Regions from separate parts of the Kluyvera sp. CHPC 1.2972 genome, predicted to be linked through region 2. Evidence: predicted binding sites of a transcription regulator. Region 2 holds the regulator's gene; the other holds the start of a gene.
What was found. The regulator PhoB, encoded in region 2, activates phosphate uptake and scavenging genes when phosphate is short. The targets are predictions, from matches to a motif close to CTGTCATAAAACTGNCNNAT.
Positions count from the first base shown of each region.

Region 1 (15,302 bases), on a different contig from region 2:
CCTGTATGTGGCTGCTGCGTAAGAAAGTTAACGCCCTGTGGATCATCATTGGCTTCTTCGTCATTGGTATCGCAGGTTACGCTGTCGGCCTGCTGGGTCTGTAATATTAGTAGTATGCCGGGGGCCCCTGCCCCCGGTTTTTTTTATCTGGAGGCTGAATGACATTAACGGATTTGGTACTGGTTCTCTTTATCGTGGCAATGCTGGCATTTGCCATCTACGACCAGTTCATCATGCCCCGCCGTCATGGCACCACCCTGCTGTCCGTCCCGCTTTTGCGCCCCGGCCGCGTCGATAGCGTTATCTTTGTCGTGCTGATCGTTATCCTGGTGTACAACAATGTGACCAGCCACGGCGCATTAATTACCACATGGTTATTATGTGCACTGGCGTTGACTGGTTTTTATCTGTTCTGGATCCGCAGCCCGAAAATTATCTTTAAATCGGAAGGTTTCTTCTTCGCAAATGCCTGGATTAAATACAGCCGAATTCAAAAAATGAATTTATCGGAAGATGGTGTACTGGTGATGCAATTAGAACAGCGTCGTCTTCTTGTCCGCGTAAAGAATATTGATGACCTGGAGAAGATCTACAAACTTCTCGTTAATTCTCAATGATTTAAAATATAGCCATCGCTATATCTGCGCTATTTCCAGGCAGTTAAGTTATAGCGTTGGCTATGTTTATTCCGCACATATCCTTCATATTTGTTAACCTTCTGATTACGCAATAAACCTAAATGAAAATCGTTATCATTAAACGATTAAATAAGCAAGCCTTAGAGTTGTTTTATATTCTAAAAATATGTTAAGGTTGCGCCCGTCGTTGGGGAGTAGCTAATTTCCATCAAATGGAAGTGTACGTGTCAACATACTCGTTGAAAAACGTGGTGCGTACGGATTACATCGTAATCAAGCGAGACCATAGACGCATTACTGCTGATTACTGGGGGCAGGAATGTGTCATATGGAAACTTCCCGGTCTGGACCTTCGCATGAACTTAACCGCCACTATCCTTCTCGCCCTTGGTATGTCAATGGATGCCTTCGCAGCATCGATTGGTAAAGGCGCGACGCTGCACAAACCGAAATTCTCCGAAGCCCTACGTACTGGCCTGATTTTTGGCGTCATTGAGATGCTTACCCCGCTCATCGGCTGGGGGCTTGGCATGCTGGCGAGTCAGTTCGTCATGGAATGGAGCCACTGGGTAGCCTTCGTCCTGCTGGTGTTCCTCGGCGGGCGTATGGTGCTGGAAGGGATCCGCGGCACAGATGATGATGAAGAAGCGGAAACGCCGCGTCGTCACGGTTTCTGGCTGCTGGTCACCACCGCGATTGCCACCAGCCTGGATGCGATGGCCGTGGGCGTAGGTCTGGCCTTCCTGCAGGTCAATATTCTCGCCACCGCATTTGCCATCGGCTGCGCCACTTTTGTGATGTCCACTCTTGGCATGATGGTCGGTCGCTTTATCGGCCCGCTGCTCGGCAAACGGGCTGAAATTCTGGGCGGGATCGTGCTTATCGCTATCGGCGCACAAATCCTCTACGCTCACTACATGGGTTAATCGGCGTCTCTTTGCCAGGCGTGAATCGCGAAATCCGTCTGGCAAGCAAACTGCGCCTGCTGTGCTAACGCCTCCCACACTTCTGGCTTCGCCCGCCACGCAAACGGCGTCATCTGCAATAACGTCACCGCTTCCTCACCGGTCAACTGCATCGGATAGGCCAACGCATCATGGCTCTCCAGGCTAAACCCGTCCAGTACTTCGGAATGCGGCGCATGCAGCTGCACTTCGCTATAGATAAGCCCTTTCAGCTCAACAAGATGGCGCGGCCCCGGCGTGACGGTAATGACCCAACCGCCCGGTTTCACTACGCGCTTCAGCTCTTGCGGATTACACGGCGCATAGATCCTAACGATAGCGTCCATGCTGGTGTCAGCAAACGGCAGACGCTGGCTGGAGGCGACGCAAAAATCCACCTGCGGATAGCGCTTCGCACCATAGCGAATAGCGGTTTTCGACACATCCAGCCCCCAGGTAGCCTGCGCCTCAGCGGCAAAGGCGTGGGTGTAGTACCCTTCCCCACAGCCAATATCCAACAGCTGTTCTGGCTTAATAGCGCGTAGCTTCGCACTCACGGCGTCGCGCAGCGGTTGATAGTGCCCAGCATCGAGAAAGGCGCGGCGCGCCTGCATCATCTCTGCGCTGTCGCCCGGGTCTCGAGAGCGTTTGTGCTGTACCGGCAGGAGATTGACGTAGCCCTCTTTCGCCCGATCGAACTGGTGACGCTGTGGGCAAAGATAACTATTGCCGCTGCGCGTTAATGGCGCATGGCAAAGCGGACAACTGTAGGACATAGCAACTCCGGCTCTATTTCAAAGGGCGAAAGTGTACCGCTATTCGAGCGAGGGAGAAAGGCGAAGCGGCGGTTAAGACAGTGGAGGTAGAAATGATAAAGCCCCGCAGAAGCGAGGCTTTATGTCTGATAATGTTACGCTGACGCGCCGCAAGATCAGTGATTGTCGAATCAGATAGCGGTTACGTTAACAGCCGCTGGGCCTTTCTGGCCGTCCTGAATTTCGAACTCAACGTTCTGGCCTTCAGCCAGAGTTTTGAAGCCGTTACCCTGGATTGCAGAGAAATGTACGAATACATCTTTGCTGCCGTCAGCAGGAGTAATGAAGCCAAAACCTTTAGACTCGTTGAACCACTTAACTTGACCTTTAATCTTTGCCATTTGCAAAATTCCTTAGAGTGTTTTCTGCGCCCGCAGGCGTTTTCATAGATAAAACTGAGACATGACTGCATGAGGCACTAATATAAGGTTCGGCAGAGAAGCGGTATTCAACGTCAACGTGTTTACTCAGAACTTCTTTACTGATAATGCCATACATAAACAGAACTGTACCTCGTTTAACCCAAAACGTGTTATCACATACAACGATAATAATGGCAAGCCATTTTTAAAGGTGTCTCGATCGGCCGCACAAATCCCAACAAATCCTTTGTCATGGGGCGAATTTCTCCCCAACGAAACGTCTCGCTGAATGGATGTTAGCAGATCTAAAATGTGACCTAGCTTACGGTAACGTAAGACATTTTTAACATAGCCCAACATTTTTCCAGCGTCCAGAATATCCTTATCGCCTCAAAAATTTTTATATCGTTAGACTATTTTCGCTATAACATTTTCGCATGCCGTTCGGCTAGCTGGTTATAAGTGCTTCACATGAGTACGGTTATCCAGCAAGTCTCCGGCGATTAACATCGCGGGCTATATTGCACCAAAATAATGAAACTTTCGTGACATTGCTTCATTACAACGCAATAAAAACGTTTCGCTATTACTCTCTGGATTAAGCTCCGCCAAATGGGTGATCAATTCGCCAATTTGTACAGTGTTAATACGAACAATAATATTAAGGTGCGATAAATAGAATTTAGGAATGATTCACTGATAACAATAACATAACGTTATAGATTATACCGATACGTGAACGCGAATATCGCCGCGCAGCACGTCAGTTGCGCAAAGTGAATATCACATCGCGTAACGTGTACGGGTTAAGCGTTTAGAGAATAGGCGCACCAGGATAGTGCAACGTGGGATGTCCGGCAGCCCAGAACAGGCTGCCCGGCGTTAGCATACAAAGAGGTTATCGCTCCGCCACCAGACGGATAAAATCTTCTTTGCCTTCTTCTTCAACGTCTTCTGCTTTTGCTTTTGGCGCTTCTTCTTCCTTCACGTCTGGCTCATTAGCCTCGCATAAACGACGCAGCAGCGCATTCTGGCGCTTTTGCAGGTCGAGTAGCGATTCAAGGAGTTCGATTTGCTCATTAGCGCGGGAACTGGCGCGATTCACAAAGAACCACAACACCAGACCGACCAACAGCAGCAGGAAGGAAAATGCCAGAGATACCAGATTTAATGCCCCAGAACTTACAAGATCACTCATTTTACCACCTCAAAAAGAACGATCCATTCTACCACTCACATTACGGAAGGAAATCGCTGCCGGCAAAAATGTTTTACCAGGGTATAAACCGGTTAATGCTGCATATGCCGCTGAAAAACTGAACGTCCTGATCGCACATCACGTTGATCATCTGGGTCCAGAGCAGCAGGCAGGCGGCAATCACGAGTATCAGTAATACCCACCGAAACTTTTTCACTCAACTCTCCGCATGAATTCTTATTCAGATGCAACCAGGTTAGCATGCTAACCTTAAACCGCGGCTAACTGTAACGGCATCTCACGCTTTTAGGAATCATAGACTTGTGTCAATCCGTTATTGCAGTAACGTAGCAATCATGAAAGATATAATAGAAGAGGAATTTTTATGCGCCTGTTTATCAGAACTATCGTTTTTCTGGTTATCGTCGCGATCGGGGTGCTTCTGAGCGGGTACGGCGTACTGGCCGGGAGCCAGAAAACGGCGGGTGGCCTTGGGTTACAATGTAAGTATCTGACAGCACAAGGTTATAGCACCGCATTTTACCTACACAGCGACAACGGTGTCGTCGGTCGCTCCAGCTGCCCGCTGTTTCGTAAGAGCACAAGCGTGGTAGATAACGGCTAAAAATGGATAAAAAACCTGGTTTAATACCAGGTTTTTTTGTCACTCAGAACGGGTAGTCGTTATAACCCATCTGCTCTGAAATCTTACGCGCAGCGGTATGCAGCATCTCAACATACTCATGCAGACGTTCTTCAGAGAAGCGCAGCGTCGGGAAGGAGATACTCAAACCGGCGATAACCACGCCAAAGCGGTCAAATACCGGTACGCCGATACAGCGCAGCCCTTCTTCCTGTTCTTCGTTATCTTCGCCCCAGCCCTGTTTGCGGACCTGCTCAAGAACGGTAATCAGCTCATCGGTGTTGGCAATCGTGCGCTCGGTGCTGCACTTATACTCAACGCCTTCGAGGATCTGACGAACTTCGGCCGGATCGCGCCAGGCCAGCAGAACTTTACCGATCGCGGTGCTGTACAGTGGGTTACGACGACCCACGCGGGAGTACATACGCAGGTTGTACATTGAGTCAATTTTGTGGATATAGACAATGCTGTCTTCATCCAGCGCACCCAGGTGAATGGTCTCTTTCGTCAGGCGAGAGAGTTCACGCATCTGGATATCCGCACTGCGGATTAAATCAACGTTCTGCAGGGCACGAGCACCCAGCTCAAACAGCTTCAGCGTGAGTGAATACTTTTCGGATTCCCCTTCCTGGGCAACGTATCCCAATGACTTCATGGTTTGCAAAAAGCGATAAACGGTGCTTTTCGACATCATGACGCGTTGCGACAGTTCAGTAATACCAATTTCGCGTTCTTCGCCAAGTGCCTGCAGGATACCAAATACCTTGAGTACCGAAGAGACAGAATCTGGTTGTTTGTCCAAATCCGTTGCTGACATTTATCACCTCATCGCAACTGTTTTATAAAAATTAGAACCGGTTTTTATTATAATTTCGCAAAGCGTCTGTAGCAATGAAACTTCTGTGACCTGGTTACAAATCTGCGACATTAGGTCGAATAATCAATGCTAGAATCATTCTTTGGTTAATAATTCACACAAAAACAAGTTTCTAACATGACTCGAAACCTGATCGACGGCCTGCCGACGCCCCAACGCTACGGCGCCATTTTGACTATTGTTATCGGTATTACGATGGCCGTTCTTGATGGCGCGATTGCCAACGTTGCGCTGCCAACCATCGCTACCGACCTGAACGCCTCCCCGGCAGCCTCCATCTGGATAGTCAATGCCTACCAGATTGCCATTGTTATCTCCCTGCTCTCCCTCTCCTTCCTCGGCGATATGATTGGCTACCACCGCATTTATAAAGCCGGTCTTGTCGTCTTCACCCTCGCCTCACTGTTCTGCGCCTTCTCGAACTCGCTCGAGATGCTCACGCTGGCGCGCATTCTGCAGGGGTTTGGGGGCGCAGCGCTGATGAGCGTCAACACGGCGCTGATCCGTCTGATCTACCCGCAGCGTCAGCTAGGGCGCGGGATGGGGATAAACTCCTTCGTGGTGGCCGTGTCGTCGGCAGCGGGGCCAACCATCGCTGCGGCCATTTTGTCACTGGCTTCATGGCAGTGGCTCTTCTTTATTAACGTGCCGCTGGGGATTATTGCCTGGCTGCTGGCCGTACGCTTCCTGCCGTCAAACGGCACCCGCAGCCAGTCACAGCGTTTCGACCTGCCAAGCGCGGTGATGAATGCCCTGACCTTCGGCCTGCTAATCACCGCGCTTAGCAGCTTTGCGCAAGGACAGTCCACTGAAGTGGTACTGCTGGAAATCGTTGCGCTGCTGGTGATTGGCTTCTTCTTCGTGCGTCGCCAGCTACGGCTGCCGGTGCCGCTGCTGCCTGTCGACTTGCTGCGCATTCCGCTGTTCTCACTCTCTATCTGTACCTCTATCTGCTCTTTCTGTGCACAGATGCTGGCAATGGTATCGCTGCCCTTCTTCCTGCAGTCGGTCGTTGGCCGTACCGAAGTGGAGACCGGTTTACTGTTGACGCCGTGGCCGCTGGCGACCATGGTGATGGCTCCATTGGCAGGCTATCTTATCGAGCGCGTTCACGCGGGCCTGCTGGGTGCACTGGGCATGGCGATTATGGCCTGCGGCCTGTTTGGATTGGCGCTACTGCCATCGTCACCGAGCGATATCGATATTATCTGGCGTATGCTGCTGTGTGGCGCAGGCTTCGGGCTGTTCCAGTCACCGAACAATCACACCATTATTGCCTCTGCACCGCGTAATCGCAGCGGCGGAGCCAGCGGAATGCTCGGCACGGCGCGCCTGCTGGGGCAAAGTACCGGTGCAGCGCTGGTCGCGCTGATGTTTAACGCCTTCGGCAACGGCGGTACCCACGTGTCGCTGTTGCTGGCCGGTACGCTGGCGGTCGTCGCCACACTGTTCAGCGGGCTACGCGTCACCCAGCCACGCGCCCAGAGCTAAAAACCGGTATTGTCATATCGCAACCGCCCGATGTTAAGCGTCGTATCTTGCTCGGGCGGTTTGACACAAGTGTCCCCTAACTTTAAGCGCGTTTATATCACGCTGGACAATCGGCGAATGCCCTCTTGCAAGACCTCCGGGGAATGGTTGGCAAAACCAAGCAAAATACCTTCACGCGACATCGGACGCTGGCAATAGCGTTCAAAGGATTGAATCCCCATCCCCAATTGGCTGGCTTTCATTTCCACCTCCTTCCCCGTGAGGCCGTTGAGTAGCCAGCACACCATATGGATCCCAGAGTCGGACGGATGTACCACCATTTTCCCCGGCAAATAAGCGGCTATTGCTGCCGCTAATGCGTTCTTACGTTCGTAGCACGCTTTACGCACACGGCGAACGTGACTCGCGTAATAGCCTTCTGCAATAAAACGCGCCAGAACGGCCTGCTCCAGATACCCGGTACAGAGATCGGAGAAATATTTGGTCATCATGAACTGCTCGCGTAATTCCGGCGGCACGACCAAAAACCCCAACCGAAATTCCGGATACATCATTTTGGAAAACGTTCCGGAATAGATAACCCGATGATATTTATCCAGCCCCTGCAACGCCTGCAATGAGCGTGCGGCATAGCGAAACTCGCTGTTGTAGTCATCCTCAAAGATCCATGCCTGTCGGGATTCGGCCCATTCCAGCAGCGCTAACCGTCGCGAAAGGCTGAGCGTCCCACTCAATGGAAACTGGTGCGACGGGGCGGTATAGACCAGTTTTGCATCGGGAAAATGCTGTATCCCGTCGTGAATATCCATCCCCTGGTCGTCAACGCTGACCGGCCTGACGATTGCCCCAGTCGAGGTAAAGGCGCCTCGGGCACCATCATAACCGGGATCGTCTACCCACACTTCGCTACCTTTAGGCAGCAGCGCTCGTGCGGTGACATTCAGCGCCTGTTGGATACCATTGACAATAATTATCTGACTTTCATCGCAGTTAACGCCGCGAGTGGCTTGGATGTAATGATTAATCGCGCGGCGCAGCGGTTGATAGCCACAGGCGTGCGTATGCAAACCAAGCTCCCGCCGGGACTGTCGCCAGACCCGCCCCAGCAGTCGCCCCCATAAATCATGGGGGAAAAGATCGGTACAACCTACGCCAACGGCAAATAAGCGGCTCATCCCATCGCTTTTCTGCCCTTCAGACCACAAGGGTCGCAGCGCCGCAATATCAGGATTGAGCGAACCGACTGCCGATACAGGCGGTGTAGATTCCGGCACCGGATAATGTCCATCAATGGTTTTGTCCGGAATGCTTTCGGTCACAAACGTTCCTGCGCCTTTGCGTGCGACCAGATAGCCCTCATCCAGCAAACGTTCAAAGCCAGCAATAACAGAGTTGCGTGAAATCGCCATCATTTCCGCTAGCGCCCGGCTTGACGGTATTTTCGAACCTGCAGCCAAACGCCCTTCCAGAATGGCATGGCGGAGCACCTCGTAGACCTGATCTTTAATAATGCCGCCAGGTAGTAGTAGGTCCTGGAACAGGGGGGAAACCGGCTTTTTCATCTCAATGCACCGCAACGGAAGTGGATCCTATAAAGATACATAAAGTGGAACTTCATAGGAACCATAACGTCTTCTAACATAGCACTACCGCATGCAGATAAGGCTATTTTTTGAACAATAAGGAAGAGTCATGAACGATAAAAAGGCAGGTAGTCATTTGGCAAAGATCATCATCAGACCCGCAACGGAGAGCGATTATGCGCAGTGGCTGCCGTTGTGGAAACAGTATCAAACGTTTTATCGCGTCGACATTCCTGACGCGGTAACGCAGCAGACATGGCGTCGTTTTTTAGATTCTGACGAGCCGATGGTTTGCGCCATTGCCGAATGTGACGGCAACATTGTGGGCCTTGTTCATTACTTGTTCCACCGCTCCACATGGGCCACAGCAGATTATTGCTATCTTGAGGATTTATTCGTTACCCCGGAGGTTCGTGGTCAACAGATTGGCAGGCAACTGATTGAATACGTACAGCAACAGGCGAGTGTACAACACGCCTCCCGCCTGTACTGGCACACCCATGAAACCAACGTCCGTGGGCAACGTCTTTATGATTGGGTGGCGAATAAAAGCGGCATGATTGAGTATCAGATGTCGGTGAATTAACACCGCTTGCGGCGTACTGTCACGGCATCCCTGATGCATTCAAGGATGCCGTTTAGTGCTATTGACGTAAATCCGTTACTTCATATATTCGCCGCTGCGCAGCGCTTCAATACGCTTATCCAGCGGTGGGTGGGTCATGAACATTTCGCTCAACGACTTCGATTTGCCGTTGATGCAGAACGCCATCATGCTGCTGGCTTCCTGCGGCTCATAGCTGGTTTTCAGACGCTGCAGCGCAGCAATCATCTTCTCACGGCCGACCAGCTTCGCAGAGCCCGCATCAGCGTGGAATTCACGGTAGCGCGAGAACCACATGGTAATAATGCTCGCCAGAATACCAAACACCAACTCCAGCACCGTGGCTACCGCGAAGTAAATCAGCGGGTTACCGTTGCTGCTCTCTTCGCCATCGTCACGGTTACCACCGAGGAAACCGGCGGCAATCTGCGCGATAACGCGCGAGATAAAGATAACGAAGGTATTCACGATGCCCTGGATCAGGGTCATGGTGACCATGTCGCCATTTGCGATGTGGCTGATTTCATGGGCGATAACGGCTTCCGCTTCGTCACGGCTCATGTTCTGCAACAGACCGGTGCTCACGGCTACCAGCGACGCATCACGACGTGCACCGGTAGCAAAGGCGTTCATGTCCGGCGCGTGGTACAGCGCAACCTGCGGCATAGCAATACCCACCTGCTGCGCCTGACGCGCAACGGTGTCCACCAGCCAACGTTCCTGTTCGGTACGCGGCTGCTCAATCACTTCACCACCGACTGATTTCAGGGCCATCCATTTCGACATCATCAATGACACAATGGAACCGCCGAAACCAAATAGCAGCGCCATAATCAGCAGACCGGTCATGCTGCTCGATTGAATTCCTGTCAGGCTTAGCACCAGCCCAAACACAACCATTACCGCCAGGTTGGTCATCAGGAAGAGCGCGATTCGCATCATAATTTACTTTTAACCTCTTTTTAACAAAACGCACTATGCGATTACCCATATCGTAGGGGCAATACGCGAATTTTCAACGATTACGTTAGGCTAAGTCACGAGAAAGACACAACTTTACATTTTGTAGCATCGTGATTTACGAGAAGATACGAGAGATAAAAAAAACAGGCACAATGACTTGTGCCTGTTGGGGGATTACTTGGTTTCTGCCGGCTGGTCTACCGGTGCGGCCTTCTCAAGCCTTGCCAGATCGATGGCGATGTCCACCGTCTCGTCAAGGTATGGATCCGGCTCTTTATAGTCCTTTGGCAGATCTTCCAGTTTCTTCAGCGGCGGCTTACCTTCACGCTTGTAGCGATCGTTAATCCGCGCCAGACGCGTTGCATCGTCCTCTTCGTTCTCTTTCTCACGCTGAGCGTAGTTCAGAGAAACGATACTGCGCTTATCCTTCAGTGCATTGAAGTGAGCAATATCTTTGGCGATGTACTGGAATTCTGGATCTTTCGCAATGCGATCGCTATGCAGTTTCAGCAGTTCCGGCTCGAACGTTTTCATGTCGCCAGACTTCACATAGGTGGCAGCATTAATGCTGTCCCACGGCAGTGCGTTGTCTTCAAACTTCTCACCGGTTTCGGTCTCTTCCGTGCCGGTTGGCATCATGATGTCCGGCGTTACCCCTTTACGCTGGGTACTGCCGCCGTTGATACGGTAGAACTTCTGAATGGTGTACTGGACCGATCCCAGCGCTGGCCATTCAGGACGCAGCATCTGATCGTAAATACGGTTCAGCGAACGGTACTGCTGGACGGTGCCTTTGCCGAAGGTCGGTTCACCGACGATCAGCGCACGACCGTAGTCCTGCATGGCAGCAGCAAAGATTTCTGAGGCCGAGGCGCTAAAGCGGTCTACCAGCACCACCAGCGGGCCTTTGTAATAGACGACGCCATCGGTATCGCTATCTTCGCGAACCTTACCGTTGTTATCACGCACCTGTACCACTGGGCCAGACGGAATGAACAGACCGGAGAGCGAAACAGCCTCAGTCAGCGCACCACCGCCGTTGCTGCGCAGATCGATAATCACGCTGCTGACGTTCTGTTTTTCCAACTTCTGCAACTGAACCTTCACATCTTCAGTGAGGCCAACGTAGAAGCCTGGGATATCCAGCACGCCGACTTTATCTTTACCGGTACCTTTAACCGACATTTTCACCGCGCGGTCTTCAAGACGAATACGCTCGCGGGTCAAGGTCACGATACGGGTTTTAGAACCTTTGCCTGCCGGAAGCACTTCCAGACGGACTTTGCTGCCTTTCGGCCCTTTGATCAACGCTACGACGTCATCAAGACGCCAGCCAATCACATCTACCATGCCTTTACCGGCCTGACCCACGCCGACGATACGATCGCCAACGCTAATGGCCTTGCTCTTCGCCGCCGGGCCGCCGGCCACCATAGAGTTAATGACGGTGTAGTCGTCATCCATCTGCAGCACCGCGCCAATACCTTCCAGAGACAGACTCATTTCGGTATTAAACTGCTCGGTGTTACGCGGAGAGAGGTAGTTGGTGTGCGGGTCGATTTCACGGGCGAATGAGGTCATCGCCAACGAGAACACGTCTTCACTGTTGGTCTGCGCCAGGCGACGAATCGCAAACTTGTAGCGACGCGACAGCGTGTCGTGGATCTCTTTGTCGTCTTTGCCCGCCAGCTTCAGACTCAGTTGGTCAAATTTGACCTTGCCGTCCCAAAGCGCATTCAGTTCGGCTTCGTCCTTCGGCCACGGCGCTTTGCTGCGATCGAGGTTAAAGGTGTCGGTACCGGAGAAGTTCATCGGACGCTCGAGCACCTTCAGCGCATACTCATAGCGCTCAAAGCGACGTTTTTGCGCCAGATTGTAGAGGTCATAGAAGACATCAAGCTTGCCAGAACGCAGCTCATCGCCAATCTGACCTTTCTTCGCGGAGAATTGCTCAACGTCGCTGGCCAGCAGCACGTTGTGGCTATAGTCCAGCAGGTTCAGATAGCGGGTGAAGATTTTGGCCGAAAAGGCCTCGTCAAGATCGAACTGGCGGTAGTGGGAACGGGTAAAGCGCGATGTCACGCGCTCGCTCACCGTTGCGTGTTGCGTCTCTTCCTTCAGAACCGGAAGCTGATCAACACGGGTAATATCTTCCACCGCTAAGACCTGGCCTGTTATCACTAACAGACCAGCAAGCGCGGAGAGCCTAAAGAATTTGTTCATGCCTGGCCAGGCCTCCGTTTCAGAACACCAGGTGTTCTGCGCGTACAATCATTGACATACCAGAAGTAAGCTGCACACGAACGCCATCTTTGGTGATTTCCAGGATTGTGGCATCCATGGCGTTATTGCCCGCTTTAACTTTCAGGGATTGACCGACCGTCAGCGCAGACAGATCGGATACGGGGGTAAACTTCTCTTCGCGGACTTCACGAACAGGTTTAGCCGCCGGTTTTGCTGCCGCAGGACGTGGTTTACGCTCTGCGCCTTCTTTGCGACGTACTGGAGGACGTGGTTTACGCTCACGACGTGGCGCATCACCTTGTTCGCCCGCAGCAGCCGCCGCTTCGCGTTTCTTCGCCTGCTGTTCAGCACGCTGTGCCTGAACGCGAGCTTTCGCTTCTTCGAGCTGCTGACGCGCATGCGCCACGTGCTGCTCATCCAGTTCGCCGCAAGGGTTGCCGTCGAGATCGACGCGCACGGCACCTGCTTTGATACCGTAGAGGTAGCGCCAGCTGGAAGTATAAAGACGTAATGCGGAGCGCAGTTGCGTTTTGCTGAGGTTCATTTCCCCTTCAACGCGCGCAACGAGATCCTGAAAAATACCGACTTTCAGGGGGCGAGCCTCGCCTTCCGCACTAAAGCACTGCGGGAAACGTTCGGCCAAAAATGCGATAACTTCTTTACTGCTGTTCAACTTAGGTTGATTTTCCATGAAATTTCCTGATTACAACGGACGTAGCCAACAAGCCGCAGGCATGAACAGGCGACATTATAATGACGCATTTCGTAAATGCTACGTTATCCGTTGATTATCCTTCGACGGGTGCAAAGAATTTTTGATAATCGGTCGCTTCGAGCACTTTTTGAAGGTGGACGACCAGTTCACGCAAGCCTTTTTCATCTTCTTCGCTAAAGCGGGAGAAGACGGTGCTGTCGATATCCAGTACGCCAATGACCTGACCGTTCACCTCAAGAGGCAATACGATTTCGGCGTTGCTGGCAGCATCACAGGCAATATGACCATCAAAAGCATGGACATCTTCAATGCGCTGAACGCGATTTTCCGCCACCGCTGTACCGCAAACACCCCGACCTACCGGAATGCGTACGCAGGCAATTTTGCCCTGGAACGGCCCGAGGACCAGCGTATTGCCTTCCAGCAGATAAAATCCTGCCCAGTTCACATCAGAAAGACGCTCGTACAGCAGCGCGCTGGTATTGGAGATTACGGCCAAGAAACTGGTTTCGCCTGCCATCAATGCCTGAAAATCGCGGTTAAGATCCGCGTAAAATTCTGTTTTGCTCATTATCTAATCACTATAGTTTACGGTGTTACTGATGCGTTGTTCAGCTTACAGCCTTATAAAATACGCATTAAGTGCGTTCGGGCTCAAGATGAATCGATACTTAGGTTAAGATAGAGTTATACATTCATTTCTCAATGTAATAAATGGCACTGAAAACATCACGCATAACGCCGTCGAAAAAAATACATATTCACAAGATTGATGCACCGTTGCCGTGGGCACATTACCAACGTTGCCCCCAGTGCGATATGCTTTTTCGGTTACCGGTCGTAAAATCATCGCAAAGTGCCTATTGCCCACGCTGTAACGCCAAAGTGCGCGACGGGCGTGATTGGTCATTGACCCGCCTCGGCGCGATGGCCATCACCATGCTGCTGCTGATGCCCTTCGCGTGGAGCGAGCCGCTGCTGCGCCTGCATCTGCTGGGTGTACGCATCGATGCCAACCTGCTGTCCGGGATCTGGCAGATGACCGATCAGGGTGACCCCATCACCGCCGCGATGGTCTTTTTCTGCACCGTCGGCGCGCCTTCGGTGCTGGTCGTCTCTATTGCCTATCTGTGGCTCGGCAATATTCTGGGCATGAACCTCCGCCCTGTCCTGCTGATGCTCGATAAGCTGAAAGAGTGGGTGATGCTGGATATCTACCTGGTTGGGATCGCCGTTGCCTCGATCAAGGTGCAGGATTACGCCTTCCTGCAGCCGGGAATCGGCCTGCTGGCATTTATCTCTCTGGTGGTACTCAGCATCCTGACCCTGATTCATCTGAACGTTGAACAGCTGTGGGAACGCTTTTATCCTCAACGCCCCGCTACGCGTCCGGACGGCAGCCTGCGAGTCTGCCTTGAGTGCCACTACACCGGTTTTGCCGATGCGCGCGGGCGCTGCCGACGCTGCCATACGCCGCTGCGCTACCGTCGGCGGCAGAGCCTGCAAAAAAGCTGGGCGGCGCTGGTCAGTTCGATCGTCTTTCTCATTCCCGCTAACCTGCTGCCAATCTCCGTTATCTATGTTAACGGCGGTCGGCAGACGGACACCATCCTTTCCGGGATCATGTCGCTTGCCAACAGCAACGTGGCGGTGGCGGCGGTGGTGTTTATCGCCAGTATTCTGGTGCCGTTTACCAAAATTATCGTGATGCTGACGCTACTGACCAGCATTCACTTTAAATGCGAACAGGGGCTGCGTACGCGCATACTGCTGCTGCGCTTTGTCACCTGGATTGGCCGCTGGTCAATGCTCGATCTGTTTGTGATTTCGTTAACCATGTCGCTCATCAATCGTGATCAGCTTCTCGCCTTCACGATGGGCCCCGCTGCGTTTTATTTCGGCGCTGCGGTAATATTAACTATTCTTGCTGTTGAATGGCTGGACAGCCGCATACTTTGGGACGCACATGAGTCAGGAAACGCCCGCTTCACAGACTGAGGCGCGAATTAAAACCAAACGCCGTATCTCTCCGTTCTGGCTGCTGCCGGTCATCGCGCTGATGATTGCCGGTTGGCTTATCTGGAACAGCTATGAGGATCGCGGTACCACCATCACCATCGACTTCATGTCGGCGGACGGTATTGTGCCGGGCCGAACCCCAGTACGCTTCCAGGGCGTCGAGGTCGGCACGGTTCAGGATATTCGTCTTGCCCAGGACCGCAGCA
Region 1 covers NZ_JAPKIB010000001.1:96,447-111,748, forward strand. Annotated here, with positions in the region: gene V6944_RS00470 (PTS mannose transporter subunit IID) at 1-104, shown strand, start outside; gene V6944_RS00475 (DUF986 family protein) at 159-617, shown strand; yybP-ykoY riboswitch at 816-991, shown strand; gene mntP (manganese efflux pump MntP) at 995-1,564, shown strand; gene rlmA (23S rRNA (guanine(745)-N(1))-methyltransferase) at 1,561-2,358, opposite strand; gene cspE (transcription antiterminator/RNA stability regulator CspE) at 2,529-2,738, opposite strand; partial or broken gene V6944_RS00495 (DUF2627 domain-containing protein) at 2,751-2,895, opposite strand; gene V6944_RS00500 (YebO family protein) at 3,658-3,957, opposite strand; gene mgrB (PhoP/PhoQ regulator MgrB) at 4,031-4,174, opposite strand; gene V6944_RS00510 (YobH family protein) at 4,343-4,582, shown strand; gene kdgR (DNA-binding transcriptional regulator KdgR) at 4,626-5,417, opposite strand; gene V6944_RS00520 (MFS transporter) at 5,595-6,968, shown strand; gene pdxR (MocR-like pyridoxine biosynthesis transcription factor PdxR) at 7,061-8,530, opposite strand; gene V6944_RS00530 (GNAT family N-acetyltransferase) at 8,661-9,137, shown strand; gene htpX (protease HtpX) at 9,213-10,097, opposite strand; gene prc (carboxy terminal-processing peptidase) at 10,293-12,341, opposite strand; gene proQ (RNA chaperone ProQ) at 12,361-13,053, opposite strand; gene V6944_RS00550 (GAF domain-containing protein) at 13,151-13,648, opposite strand; gene yebS (membrane integrity lipid transport subunit YebS) at 13,792-15,075, shown strand; gene V6944_RS00560 (PqiB family protein) at 15,044-15,302, shown strand, end outside.
Region 1: the regulator PhoB is predicted to act here: its motif matches at 5,509-5,528, upstream of kdgR (DNA-binding transcriptional regulator KdgR).

Region 2 (15,302 bases):
ACCCGCCCAGGACATCATCTGCGCGTCGCTGCCGACGGCCAGAATTTTGCCGTCGGCAATGGCCACCGCATCCACGAGCGGCTGTTGCGGGTCAAGCGTGTGAATCTGCCCCTGGGTTAAAATCAGGGTAGCGGTTTGTGACATAGCGTTCTCCTCGCGTCGGTTCAGGCTTTTTTCAGCCAACCGGCAAACAGGCGGGTCACGATGGGCATCCAGAACCAGACCACCAGCGCGACCACACAGGCATCATTGATAAAATGCAGCGACAGGGTTCCCTTTAACGACGGCAGCAGCGCGCCGGTAATCGCGGGCACCAGATTGGTACTGGGGAAAATCACCAGCAGCGTTATCAGAAACTGTTTCCAGCGCTTGGGCTGGCGGACGTTGGCGGCGGGCGGGGTAAACCAGAAGGCGGCTTCGGTGCGCACTTCAGTATGGTCGCCCTCACCCAGCACCGGGGCAATCTCCTCAACCAGCTTGCGCCGCACGTCAGACTGGGTCCAGGCATAAAGGTGTTCGATGGTGTCGAAGCGGATGATGATATTCCAGGCCGTTTGCCCATCGACGGGGCGAATAACGTTGGCCCCCAGATGGCCCGGATAGTTAGCGGCGATAGGCATAATCTCGCCCAGCCAGGCTTCATACTGCACAACGTGTTCGGGGCGAATAGCGTGAGTAATGACCAGCGTGACATGCTTTTGCGTCATGACGATAGGTTCCTTGCGCTTGCAAACCGGCGGGGTCATCGCCCCACCGGATCTCTGGCCTTAAGCTTTGCGCTCAGGCGCGCCATGCACCATGGTGTAGGCGTAATCCACGCCCATCCCATAGGCGCCGCTGTGCTCACGCACCAGATCCATCACCGCGTCATAGGTCTCTTTACGCGACCAGTCACGCTGGTACTCCAGCAGCACCTGCTGCCAGGTCACCGGCACCGCACCGGCCTGTACCATGCGGTCGATAGAACGTTCATGGGCATCCACGGAGGTGCCGCCAGAAGTATCGGTCACCACGTAAACCTCATAGCCCGCTTCCAGCGCCATCAGCGCCGGGAAAGTCAGGCAGACTTCAGTCCACAGCGCGGAGATAATCAGTTTTTTACGTCCGGTCGCTTCCACCGCTTTCACAAAAGCAGCATCTTCCCAGGAGTTCATTGAGGTACGTTCGATAGGCTTAACGTCAGGATGAACGGCGAGTAATTCTGGCCAGATATAACCGCTAAAACTTTTCGTTTCGACGGAGGTATAAATGACCGGAACATTAAATATTTTCCCAGCTTTCGCTAACGCTACGGTATTATTTTTTAATGTCTGGCGATCAATATTCGCCACACCGAATGACATTTGTGGCTGATGGTCAATAAAAATAAGCGCAGAGTTTTTAGGGTCAATCAGTTCCCGGATAGACATAACACACCTTCTTAATCAATAAGTTAAAAGGTAACGGTCTTAAACTGCCGTCAGCAGCAGGATCCTGAATCAGAAAGCTTGTTGAGTATAGCGGGAAATTTCTAACGAGTTATTAAAGAAAACTTACCATCTTGTGACGGTAATAAATCAGCATCAAAAAAATGCGACGCTTTTATCTAATTTATTCACTGGCATTGTTTTTCACTATTCGTTACAACGTAGTGGTTTAATTTTCAGGATATTTTCCCATTATGCGAATCAATCTGGACGTACTGCTTATTCTTGATGCTCTTGAGAAACACGGGACCTTTGCCGCCGCTGCTGATTCGCTGTTTAAAACGCCCGCAGCGCTTAGCTATATGATTCAAAAGCTGGAAAGCGACCTGAACATTACGCTGCTCGACCGCTCCGGGCATCGGGCAAAATTCACCGATACCGGACGCATGATGCTGGAAAAGGGCCGCCTACTGCTCAATGCGGCGAAAGATCTGGAAAAACAGGCGATACAGCTAACCTCTGGCTGGGAAAAAGAGCTAGCGATTGCGCTGGACGACTCGTTTCCCTTTGCCGCGCTATTGCCGGCGATCGACGCATTTTATGCGCTGAATAAACAGACGCGCCTCAACTTTACCCACCACACGCTGGCGGGTTCCTGGGAAGAACTGACCCATAACGGCGCAGATATTATCCTCGGCGCAATTAACGAACCGCCCACCTCGGCCGCCTGGTCATATCGTATGCTCGGCACGCTGGATAACGTGTTTGTGGTCGCCCCGAACCATCCGCTGGCGACCGCCTCAGAGGGCTTAACCAACGAGCAGCTCTGTTTACATCGCGCGGTGGTGATAAGCGATAGCGCGCGAGTATGCCACCCCTTGCAGACCAACCTGATGGATGAACAGCCGCAGATTCGCGTCGACGATTTTCACAGTAAGGTGACGCTGCTTCGTGCCGGTATGGGCTGCGGATTCCTCCCCCGCCATATTGCCAGCCCGTGGCTGGCAGCAGGAGAACTGGTGGAGAAAACGGTAGACTCGTTTCGCCAGAAAGATGTCGCCTATATCGCCTGGCGCAACGGCAGCGACGGGCTCGCTCAGCGCTGGTGGCGTGAAACCCTGCTCGCCAGCGCTGAGATTCGCCGTCTCTATCAGTGACCGGTCCACACCGACGCGGAGACAGCCGGTAGCGTCAGGCCCATGCCCTCAAGCTGCGCATCGCCCTCCCGGCGATGCCAGCGGGCTACGTGCAGCAGCGGAGAGTCCGCTAACGTAATGTCGCAGGCTTCCCCCCGATTAATCGCGACCAGCACGCGCTCAGCGCCAAGTACGCGCAGGAACACCACCACATCTCCCGCCGCATAGAGCACCTGGCAGGCGCCAAGGCGCAGCGCAGGCGTCGCTTTACGCAGCGCCGACAGACGCTGGTAGAGCGCTAGCAGGTTTTTATCCTGTTTATTTTCATCCCACGGGAATGGCTTACGACAGAACGGATCGTTATCGCCGTCCAGTCCGACTTCATCACCGTAGTAAATACAAGGCACGCCGGGCCAGCTAAACAGCCAGACCACCGCCAGCGGTAGACGCGCCACATCACGGCCGAGCAGCGATTTAAAGCGTGCCGTATCGTGGCTATCAAGCTGGTTAAACATGCGCAGCTGCTGCTGATGCGACAGCCCGGCACGGTAATCTTCCATCCACGCAATGCAGGTCTGCGCATCAATTTTCTGCGGGTCGTAGGAGATATCGGTATTGGCGAGAAAACCCCACAGCGGGAAGGTAAAGCCGCGATAGTTCATCGCCGCATCTTCTGCATCCTGCTGTAGCCACTGACGCGCATCACCAAAGTGCTCACCGAGGACGTAGGCATCCGGCCGCACGGCTTTCGCCGCTTGGGTTATCGCCGCCACGTGCTTCAGGTTGTTCTTCGCGCCGCCCGCTTCACCCAACATATGCACCACGTCCAGCCGCCAACCATCCATATTCCACGGCGCTTTCAGCCAGTGACGAACGATACTGTCTTCACCGCCGTAGATTTCGTCAATCAGCGCCTGAGACTGGTAATCGAGCTTAGGCAAGCTGGCGTAGCCCAGCCAGTCGAGCGCCTTGCCCTCTGGCGAGAAGCTATAATGATCGCGCCACGGTGAGTCCGGGTGATGGCAGGCCCCGTTCGCCGTGCGGTTGTGACGGTCAAACCAGGCGTGAGTGTCGCCGCTGTGGTTAAACACCCCGTCAAGGACAAGGCGCATCCCCTCGCGCTGGGTGTGATGGCGCAGGCGCAGCAGCGCATCGTTGCCGCCGAACTGCGGGTCCACTTCACGATAATCTTCGGTATCGTATTTATGCACGCTGGGCGCGGTAAACACCGGGTTCAGGTACAGCGCGGTCACCCCAAGCGCTTTCAGGTAGGGCAGCTTTTCACTGATGCCGTCGAGGTCGCCGCCGTAAAAGGTCGAGCCACCCGCTTCAGCGGTAAGCGGTTCATCCCAGTCGCGCAGAATGATGTCGTGACCGGCCGCGTGATGATGGTAGACGTTGTCTTGCTGGTCGCTACGCGACGGGCTGCGGGCAAAACGGTCCGGGAAAATCTGATAGAAAACCTGTTCAGTCACCCACTGCGGGCCTGCATCCGGGCTATCAAAGGCGAAAAGCGCCAGCTTGGCTGGCGGAAAGGCGCTAAAGCCTGTTGGCGAAAACCACTGCTGGCGGTCATCCCACAGCAGTTTAAAGGCGTAACGACGGCGCGGTTGACCTTCATGCAGACCAATTTCTGCGCGCCATTGCACGATATCGTGGCTCGGCGCTTTGCCGCTGCGGCGCATCGGTACCGCCATCTCTTCGTTATCGACTTCCGAGCGCATCGTCACTCGCTGCGGCAGGTCATCGCCGCGAAGCCACAGCGTGATAATGAGTTTGTCCTGCTGCTGTTTAATAAAGGGAGCAACAGGAAGGTGCCAGGCGTTCAACATCATCTATCCCCTATCCTCAAAGTGAGCCCACCTTGCCATACGACTATTGCACCCTACTCATCTTTTGTACTTTTTTGTAGGGAGGAGGACGGGGGCGGAGAATAGAGGGGGAAAAATAGGGTAGCCCGACCGAGCGAAGCGACGCCGGGAAAGACCCGGAGTCGGTGTATACGCACCTCGTCCGGGCTACGTGATAGGGTAGATTATTTGCTACGACGGGTTTTAAATGCCCAGCCGACTAACAGCAGCAGGATCCACGCAAAGCCCACGTACAGCGAAATACGGGTATCCGGATGGTAACCAATTAGCGCGATAATAAAGACCAGGAAGACGATACCGACGATAGTCGTCGCCACGCCGCCAGGCACTTTAAACTTCAGCGCTTTGATTTCATCAGCCGACAGGCGGCGACGGAAGGCCACCTGCGAGAGCAGGATCATAATCCACACCCACACGGTGGCGAAGGTCGCCAGCGACGCAATCACCAGGAAGACGTTTTCCGGCATGATGTAGTTGAGGTATACCGCAAACAGCAACGCGATGGTCATCACCATCACCGTCACCCACGGAATACCGCGACGGGAGGTTTTAGCGAACACCTTCGGTGCGCTGCCCTGCTCCGCCATACCGTGCAGCATACGACCCACGCCGAACACATCGGAGTTAATCGCCGACAGCGATGCCGTCAGTACCACAAAGTTAAGGATGCTGGCTGCGAAGGTGATCCCCAGATGCTGGAAGGTCATCACAAATGGGCTGCCGTTGGTGCCAACCTGGTTCCACGGATAGATGGACATAATGACGAACAGGGTACCCACGTAGAACACCAGGATTCGCATCGGTACAGAGTTGATCGCGCGCGGAATAGAGGTCTGTGGGTCTTTCGCTTCACCGGCGGTAATACCGATAATCTCGATACCGCCATAGGCAAACATCACCATCTGTAGCGACATCACCATACCGAGCCAACCGTTGCTGAAGAAGCCGCCGTTGCTCCACAGGTTATGAATACCCGTTGGCTGCCCGCCGTTGCCAATACCCCAGATAATGATGCCAAAACCAGCCACGATCATGATGATAATGGTGGCGACTTTGAAGAACGAGAACCAGAACTCCAGCTCACCGAACACCTTCACGCTCATCAGGTTGATGGCGCAGATGATCAGCACCACGCTGAGCACCCATATCCAGTGCGGCACCGCCGGGAACCAGACGCCCATGTAGATACCAAAGGCGGTGACGTCTGCTATCGCCACAATCAGGATCTCAAAGCAGTAGGTCCAGCCGGTGATATAACCGGCCAGCGGGCCCAGGTTGTCCTGCGCGTAGCGAGAGAAGGAGCTGGCAGACGGGTTATGCACGGACATTTCGCCCAGCGCACGCATAATGATATACGCGGCAACGCCGCCAATAATATAGGCCAGCAGAACGCTAGGCCCAGCCATCTTAATCGCATCGGCGGAGCCGTAGAACAGCCCCGTACCAATGGCCGATCCGAGGGCCATAAAGCGAATGTGCCGGGTGCTTAACCCGCGCTTCAGCTTGTTGTTTTCCATCGTTTCCAGTGCCATGTCATACCCATCATCATCGCGCCGCAACGCGAACAACTTAGGTGAAAGTACCCAAAATAAAAAACCACGGAACATCACGTTCCGTGGTTAAAACACCTTGATGCAAACGCCGATTAGTGGGCGCTGGATGTCACCTGACGACCTGCTGTACGGTCCCAGATAATCGCCAGAACCGCCATCACAACCGTCGGCATCAGCCATGCAAGGCCTTGCTCGGCCAGCGGTAAACGGGCAGTCCACGCCGGCAGCACATCTGCAAAAGCAGAGGCTTTGATGCCGTCAAGGATACCAAATACCAGGCTGATAAACATCGGTGGTGCAATAACGCGGCCCGAATTATGCCACCAATTGCGGGTAAAACTCAGCACTACGAGTGCGATACATGGCGGATAAATCGCGGTCAGCACCGGAATAGAGATTTGAATCAGGTGGCTCAGCCCCAGATTCGACACCGCCATAGAGAACAGGCCGAGGATAAAGACCAGCGTACGGTAGGAGAACGGCAGGTATTGGGCAAAGAACTCGGCGCAAGCACAGGTCAGGCCCACTGCGGTGACCAGACAAGCGATGAAGATCAATGCCGCCAGCAGGAAGCTGCCCGCGCCACCGAAGGTATGCTGTACGTAAGCGTGCAGGATTGCCGCACCGTTCGCGTTCTGATCGACCAGCGTCGCGCTATCGGAACCCAGGCGGAACAGCGCCAGGTACAGCAGCGTCAGGCCGACACCGGCCATCAGGCCAGCCCAGATGGTATAGCGAGTCAGCAGACGCGCTTCGGTCACACCGCGGGAACGCGCGGCGTTAACGATAACGATACCAAACACCATCGCGCCCAGCGTATCCATGGTCAAATAGCCGTTCACAAAGCCATTTGAGAACGCTGCAGTTTCATAGGCTTCCATCGCATGGCTAATCGGGCCAGCTGGCCACATCACGGCGGCAACGGACAGTACAATCAGTGCCAGGATTTTCAGCGGCGCCAGGAAGTTGCCGACGGTATCCAGCAGTTTACCTGGATAGAGCGACACCAGGATAACCAGCGCGAAGTAGATAACGCTGTAGATAAACAGCGGCAGTTCACCGCTGCCGGTCAGCGGCGCGATCCCGATTTCAAACGAGACAGTGGCGGTACGTGGCGTCGCAAACAGCGGGCCAACCGCCAGATAGCAGACCGTCGCGAGCAGCACGCCCGCGACTTTACCAATTGGCGTACTCAGGCTGTCCACGCCGCCGCCCACTTTCGCCAGCGCGACCACGGTCAGTACCGGAAGACCAACGGCGGTAATCAGGAAGCCGATCGCGGCAGTCCAGACGTGAGGACCGGCCTGCAAACCAACCATTGGAGGGAAAATGATGTTGCCTGCGCCAACGAACAACGCGAAGGTCATAAAGCCCAGAGCGATGATGTCACGCGATTTTAATTGATGGGTCATATGTAACTACAGCCTGTGGATGTGGTGTTGTAAAACAAATTTATTGTGCCAGCGCCTGTGGAATGATGCAGAGGAAACTGACAATAAACTCAGCGGGATATGCTCCCTTCGCGGCGTAGAGAAGAATAGTTTTTTGATTTACCGCGCATATACAGTCTGTTTACGACTGCATGGGGGCCAATTTAAACGCTTATAACGTTTTAAAGCAACACGGGATCGCAAAACCAGATGATTATATTGATAGTGAAAAAATAGGCAGACGTATTAACTGGATTTAAGAAAAACATCCGGCTAATCATGCGAACAAAAAATAATCAGACGTTCGTAAATCACGCGGGGTTTACTTGACTGCAAAGCAAACAGACCAGCCGAAGCTGGTCTGTGGAAAGTTAAGCTGACAAGGGTGAAATTACTCGCTATTTCTGGCAATTAAACGTTCCGGCAGCAGGAAGCTGAAGCATGAACCTTTGCCGGGCTCGCTGGTAATATCCAGTCGACTATCGTGATGATTAACCGCATGTTTAACAATTGCCAGTCCCAAACCGCTGCCGCCGGTCTGCCGCGAGCGCGCTTTATCAACGCGATAAAAACGCTCGGTCAGCCTTGGCAGGTGCTCAGGCGCAATCCCCGGGCCGTTATCCTCGACGCTGAACAATGCCCCGTGCGGCGCGTGTTGCCAGCGTACGGTAATCAACGTGCCTTCCGGCGTATGGTTAACGGCGTTATAGACCAGGTTCGACATCGCGCTTCGCAGTTGTTCTTCGTTACCCAGCGCTTTCAGCGTCTCATCAATCTCAAAGTGGAACTGGTGCTTATGCTGGCTGAGCGTCTGCGCTTCGCGTTCCACTACCTTCAGCATCATCGGTACATCAATCTTTTCGTTCAGCGCCAGCGTCGGTGAAGCCTCGATTTTAGAGAGCGTCAGCAGTTGTCGAACCAGCCCTTCCATACGCTGCGTCTGCTCACGCATGGTGTGCAGCGCTTTCTCACGCACGTTCCCTTCCAGCACCTGCTCCTGCATCATCTCCAGGTAGCCCTGCAGCACGGTCAACGGCGTGCGCAGCTCATGGCTGACGTTGGCGAAGAAGTTACGCCGCGCCCCTTCCAGCTGGTGCATCTGCGTGACATCGCGCGCCACCATCAGCAACTGACGGTCGGTATACGGCATCACGCGGATCTCCAGATGGCGACCGCTGTTCAGCACCAGATGCAACGGCTTTAAGAAATCGCGCTTTTTGAGGTGTTGGATAAATTCGGGGTAACGCAGCAGGTTGAGGATATTCTGCCCGCTATCGTCGGGCCAGCGAAGCCCCAGCAGCTGCTGGGCCAGGCCATTACACCAGAAAATGGCCCCCTCTTCGGTGGTAAGCACCACCGCATCCGGCAGCGACTCGGCGCCGCTACGAAAGCGCTTAATCAAATTACCCAGCTCGCGGCGGCGTTTTTTATTACGCAGCTGCATCTGATTAAGCCCGTAGAGCAAGGGCTCCCAGCTGCCGCGTCCCGGCGGAGGGGTCATACTTCGGTCGACCCAAAGCCACCAGGAGAGTCGCAGTAAATTCCAGAAATGCCAGATGAGCAGCCCGGTCACTGCCGCCAGTAAAAACCACGGCAGATAACCAAAAATCAGTCCCAGTATCGCGGCCGGGAGACAGCATAACAGCAGCTCCAGTACCAGCCTTTTCCATGACAGCCGTTCCAGCACGCGTCACACTCCTGTCAAAAATTAGAAACGGGCAGAGAAACGATAACCCGTGCCGCGAACGGTTTGCACCATGCGGTCATGACCACTGTGTTCCAGCGCCTTACGCAGACGACGAATATGCACGTCGACGGTACGGTCTTCAACATAAACGTTGGTGCCCCAGACGTGGTTCAGCAGCTGTTCGCGACTGTACACGCGCTCCGGGTGCGTCATAAAGAAATGCAGCAGCTTAAATTCGGTTGGCCCCATATCCAGCGGGTTTTCACCGGTCATCACGCGGTGAGAGGTCGGGTCAAGGCTCAGCCCCTGCATCTCAATCACCTCTTCCACCGCCATCGGTGAAATACGGCGCATTACCGCTTTAATGCGGGCAACCAGCTCTTTTGGCGAGAAAGGTTTGGTGATGTAATCGTCGGCGCCGGTTTCGAGGCCCCGCACGCGGTCTTCTTCTTCACCACGAGCAGTGAGCATCACTACCGGAATGTCACGCGTCAGCGCTTCACGTTTGATATGCTTAATAAATTGCAGTCCCGAGCCGCCCGGTAACATCCAGTCGAGCAGAATAAGATCGGGCCAGGGTTCATTCAGTTTGCTGATAGCGGTATCGTAATCTTCTGCTTCCACCGGCTGAAAACCGTTTTGCTCCAGAACGAAACAGACCATCTCGCGGATTGGCGCTTCATCTTCAACGACCAGAATACGTCTTGCCATTATTTGCCCTGTTTTTAGACATCAGTATTATATACGGCGTCATTATGCGTCAGATTTATGACAGATTTATGAAAAACATGACCGTTAGATGATCGCGGTTTACCGTTTATGACACACGCAAAACGCGCTCATCGACCTCAACGTAGGCTGATGTTTATAATCAACTTTACGCCACTTCTCACGGAACCGCTATGCGCATCATCCACACATCGGACTGGCACCTTGGCCAGAACTTCTACAGCAAAAGCCGCGCGGCTGAACATGACGCGTTCCTGAACTGGCTGCTCACCACCGCCGAACACGAGCAGGTGGATGCCATTATTGTCGCGGGCGATATCTTCGATACCGGCTCCCCGCCAAGCTATGCGCGCGAGCTGTACAACCGATTTGTGGTCAATTTGCAGCAGACCGGCTGCCATCTGGTTGTGCTGGCGGGCAACCATGACTCCGTGGCAACGCTGAATGAATCCCGCGATATTCTCTCATTTCTGAATACCACGGTGATCGCCAGCGCCGGCCATGCCCCCTTTATTCTGAATCGCCGCGACGGCACGCCCGGCGCGGTGTTCTGCCCGGTGCCGTTCCTGCGCCCGCGTGACATTATTACCAGTCAGGCGGGGCTCTCCGGCGGCGAAAAAGTCCAGCAGGTGCTGGCGAGCATTACCGACTATTACCAGCAGCAATACCAGCAGGCTTGTGAACTGCGCGGCGACGCCACGCTGCCGATTATTGCCAGCGGCCATCTGACCACCGTCGGAGCCAGCAAAAGTGACGCGGTGCGCGACATTTATATTGGCACACTGGACGCGTTTCCGGCGCAAAACTTCCCGCCTGCCGACTATATCGCGCTGGGCCACATCCACCGGGCGCAGAAAATCGGCGGCAGCGAGCATATTCGCTACAGCGGTTCGCCTATCGCTCTCAGCTTTGATGAAACCGGCAAAGCCAAAAGCGTCAATCTGGTGAGCTTCAGCGACGGCAAGCTTGCCGACGTCACGCCGCTTACCGTGCCCGTGACTCAGCCGCTGGCGGTAATCAAAGGCGATTTTGACGCTATCAGCGCCCAGCTCGCCGAATGGCGCGATACCGCCGCAGAGCCGAGCACCTGGGTGGATATTGAAATCACCAGCGACGAATACCTGCATGACATTCAACGTAAAATTCAGGCCATCACTGACGACCTGCCGGTCGACGTGCTGCTGGTGCGCCGCAGTCGTGAACAGCGCCAGCGCATTCTGGCAAGCCTTGAGCGCGAAACCTTGAGCGAACTGAGCGTCGAAGAGGTATTTCAGCGCCGCCTGGCGCTGGAAACGTTGGAGGAGCCGCAGCAACAGCGCCTGCACGCGCTGTTTAATGACACGCTCCAGAGCCTTGGCGAGGAGGAACAACCATGAAAATTCTCAGCCTGCGCCTGAAAAACCTCAACTCGCTCAAGGGCGAGTGGAAAATCGATTTCACCCAGGAGCCGTTCGCCAGCAACGGTCTGTTTGCCATTACCGGCCCAACCGGCGCAGGGAAAACCACGCTGCTGGACGCCATCTGCCTGGCGCTGTACCACAAGACACCGCGTCTAAGTAACGTCTCCCAGTCGCAAAACGACCTGATGACCCGTGACACCGCCGAATGTCTGGCGGAGGTCGAGTTCGAGGTTCAGGGCGTAGCCTACCGCGCCTTCTGGAGCCAGAACCGCGCCCGCAATCAGCCGGACGGCAACCTACAGGCGCCGCGTGTCGAGCTGGCGCGCTGCGATGACGGGCAAATTCTGGCGGACAAAATTAAAGACAAGCTGGAAATGACCGCCTCGTTGACCGGACTCGACTATGGTCGTTTTACCCGCTCAATGATGCTCTCTCAAGGCCAGTTTGCCGCTTTCCTCAACGCCGAGCCAAAAGAGCGCGCCGAGTTACTCGAAGAGCTAACCGGCACTGAAATTTATGGTCAGATTTCAGCGCAGGTCTTTGAAAAACATAAGCAGGCGCGGGGGGAACTGGAGAAGCTTCAGGCGCAGGCCAGCGGCGTGGTGCTGCTGAGCGAAGAGCAGCAGCAGACCCTGACACAGAGTTTGCAGGCGCTTACTTCTGACGAACTGCAGTGGCAACAGCAGCAGACCGTCGCTGCGCTGCATCAGCAGTGGCTCACCCGCCAGCAGGAACTGGAACAGGACGGGAAGATCCACCAGCAGTCGCTCACTGCCGCCCGTCAGGCGCTGGAAGAGGCGCAGCCACAGCTTGCTGCACTCAACCGGGCGCAGCCTGCGGAAGCGTTACGCCCGCGCTGGACGCAGTTGCAAGAGCAGGCCGCCACGGTGGTGAAAACCCACCAGTTAGTAGAGCAAGTAAATACTCGCTTACATGATTCCCGCCGCCTTCGTGACCGCATTCGTCTAAGCGCCGAGCAGCAGGCCACCGCGCTCCAGCAGACCCAAAGTCAGCTTCAGCAGTGGCTGCAGGAAAACGAACACATCCAGCAGTGGCTGGGGGAACTGACCGGCTGGCGTAGCGCCTTCACTCAACAGGCCCGCGAACGTGCTCAACTGGAGACCGGCGCGCAGCGTCTGGCCGAGCTGGAAAAACGGCTCGCCCAACTGCCACCCTCAGCGCTAACGCTGACTCAGGAAGAAGTAGCTGGGCAAATTGCCCAGCACGCGACCACCCGCCCACTGCGCCAGCAGCTGAGCGCGCTCCATTCGCAGTTCATCCCGCTGCAAACGCGCCGCCAGCAGCTTCTGCACGCACAGCAACAGCGCCAGCAACAGCTAGAAACGCTGACCACCGGACTTACCCAGCTCCGTCAGGTCTATAAAGAGAAAAAACAGCAGCGCGATGACGTGAACGCCATTTGCGAGCTGGAGGCAACGATCGTGCGCCTCGAGGCCGAGCGTGCGCGTTTACAACCAGGCGCGCCCTGTCCGCTATGCGGCTCAACCAGCCATCCTGCACTGGCGGAGTACCAGGCGTTAGCCCCGGATGCCAACAAAGCCCGCCGCGATGCGCTGGAGAAAGAGGTCGCCCAACTGGCGGAAGAAGGCGCCACGCTACGCGGTCAGCACGCCGCGCTGGAAAAACATCAGCTGCAGGAAAATGCCGAGCTGGAGACGCTTTGCGAGCGAGAGCAAGCACTTACATCACAGTGGCAGACGGTCATTCAGGGGTTGGGTATCACGCTACAGCCTGCTGACGATATCAACGGCTGGCTAGCGGCGCAGGAAGAGGCCGAACAGCAGCGCTATCACTACAGCCAGCGCCTGACGTTTGACGCACAACTCCGCGAGCTACGCACCCAGTACACCCAACAGCAGGATGAGCTAGCACAGCGTACCGCTTTGCTTACCCAGACGCTTACAGGCTTTGGCCTTGCCCTTCCGCAGCCCGACGAAGCGCACCGCTGGCTAGCTGCTCGTGAAGCGGATACCCAGCGCTGGCAGCAGCAGCAAAAACAGCTTCAGCAGACTCAGCAGCAGCTCGTGCAGATCCAACCGCTGCTCGATACCCTTCCCGCGGTGCAAAACCCTGAAGATGCCCACCCGGTGACGCTCGACGGCTGGCAGCAGGTACACCATGACTGCGTGTCACTGGAAAGCCAGTGGCACACGCTCCAGCAACAGGAAGCGCAGGAGAAACAGCGTCTGCAGCAGGCCGAGCAGGCCTTCGACCAGGCGTTGGCCGAGTCGCACTTTAGCGATCGCCAGGACTTTCTCAATGCGCTGCTGGATCAGCATGAACGCCAGCGTCTGGAGCAGCGAAAACAGACGCTGGAGACCCAGCATCAGCAGCACCAGACGTTAGCGGCACAGGCGCAGGAGGCCATACAGCGTCATCTGACTCAGCGTCCAGAAACGCTGAGCGAAGCATTGACGCTGGCAGATGCCCAGACGCAGCTCCTGCATATTTCCCGCCAACTGCGTGAAAACAGCGAACGCCAGGGCGAGCTGCGCCAGCAGTTGAAGCAGGATGAAGAGAATCGCCAGCAGCAGCAGTCGCTGTTCCTGGAGATAGAAAAAGCCAGCGCCGCGCTGGAGGACTGGGCGCATCTGAATGCGCTGATTGGCTCTAAAGAGGGCGATAAGTTCCGCAAATTTGCCCAGGGGCTGACGCTGGATAATCTGGTGTGGCTCGCCAACGAACAGCTCAGCCGCCTGCACGGTCGCTATCTGCTTCAGCGTAAGGTCAGCGACGCGCTGGAGCTGGAAGTGGTCGATACCTGGCAGGCGGACGCGGTGCGCGATACCCGCACCCTTTCCGGCGGCGAAAGCTTCCTCGTCAGCCTTTCGCTGGCGCTGGCGCTCTCCGACCTGGTGAGTCATAAAACGCGCATCGACTCCCTGTTCCTCGATGAAGGGTTCGGCACGCTGGATAGCGAAACGCTGGACACGGCGCTGGATGCGCTGGATACGCTCAACGCCAGCGGTAAAATCATCGGCGTGATTAGCCACGTAGAGGCGATGAAAGAGCGGATCCCGGTGCAGATTAAGGTGAAGAAGATCAACGGATTGGGGTATAGCCGATTGGATAAAACGTTTAGCGTGGAGTGAGATTTCCCCTCACCCCGGCCCTCTCCCGGAGGGAGAGGGCGAAAAGCGGTCCCGAACGGTACCCTCTCCCTCTGGGAGAGGGTTAGGGTGAGGGCCAAATCACGCTGGCCACAACCACGCCGCCCCACGTACCCCGCTGGAGTCCCCGTGCAGCGCCTTGCGAATCGGTGTTTCACACTCGCCGCCGAATACCCACTCTTTCACCAGCTCCGGTACCGTCTGATATAACCGTTCAACGTTGCTCATGCCACCGCCCAACACAATCACGTCAGGGTCGAGAATATTCACCACGTGCGCCAGCGATTTTGCCAGCCGCTGTTCGTAACGGTGAAGCGCCTGCTCGGCCAGCGCGTCGCCCTCATCAACCAAGCGCATAATCTCATTTCCCTTCAGTGCCTTACCGCTTAAACGCTGGTAGTCAGTGGCAAAGCCGGTACCGGAAATAAAGGTTTCAATACAGCCCTGCTTGCCGCAATAGCACGGCACCTCTGCCCGGAAGCGCAGCTCGTCGTCGTTCATCCACGGCAGCGGATTATGCCCCCACTCGCCCGCCGTGCCATTACCGCCGATGTGCGCACGGCCTCCTAGCGCCACGCCCGCGCCACAGCCGGTACCGATGATCACCGCGAACACCGTCTGCGCCCCCGCTGCCGCACCATCCACCGCTTCAGACACCGCCAGGCAGTTAGCATCGTTCGCCAGTCGCACCTCGCGATTAAGGCGATGGCTGAGATCTTTATCAAACGGCTGGCCGTTGAGCCAGGTCGAGTTGGCGTTTTTCACCACCCCGGTATAGGGGGAAATTGAGCCGGGAATGCCCATGCCAACCGTCCCCGTTTGCCCGGTTGCCTCTTCGGCAAGAGCAACAAGATGCGCAATATTCTCAATGGTTTGCTGATAGTCACGCGGCGTGGGTAATCGGTGGCGGTAAAGCTGCTCACCCTGGTCGCTTAGCGCGATGACTTCGGTTTTCGTTC
Region 2 covers NZ_JAPKIB010000005.1:171,262-186,563, reverse strand. Annotated here, with positions in the region: gene V6944_RS11040 (amidohydrolase) at 1-144, opposite strand, end outside; gene V6944_RS11035 (antibiotic biosynthesis monooxygenase) at 165-707, opposite strand; gene V6944_RS11030 (hydrolase) at 768-1,409, opposite strand; gene V6944_RS11025 (LysR family transcriptional regulator) at 1,661-2,563, shown strand; gene malZ (maltodextrin glucosidase) at 2,557-4,377, opposite strand; gene proY (proline-specific permease ProY) at 4,578-5,930, opposite strand; gene brnQ (branched-chain amino acid transporter carrier protein BrnQ) at 6,059-7,378, opposite strand; gene phoR (phosphate regulon sensor histidine kinase PhoR) at 7,788-9,083, opposite strand; gene phoB (phosphate response regulator transcription factor PhoB) at 9,105-9,794, opposite strand; gene sbcD (exonuclease subunit SbcD) at 9,986-11,188, shown strand; gene sbcC (exonuclease subunit SbcC) at 11,185-14,325, shown strand; gene mak (fructokinase) at 14,425-15,302, opposite strand, start outside.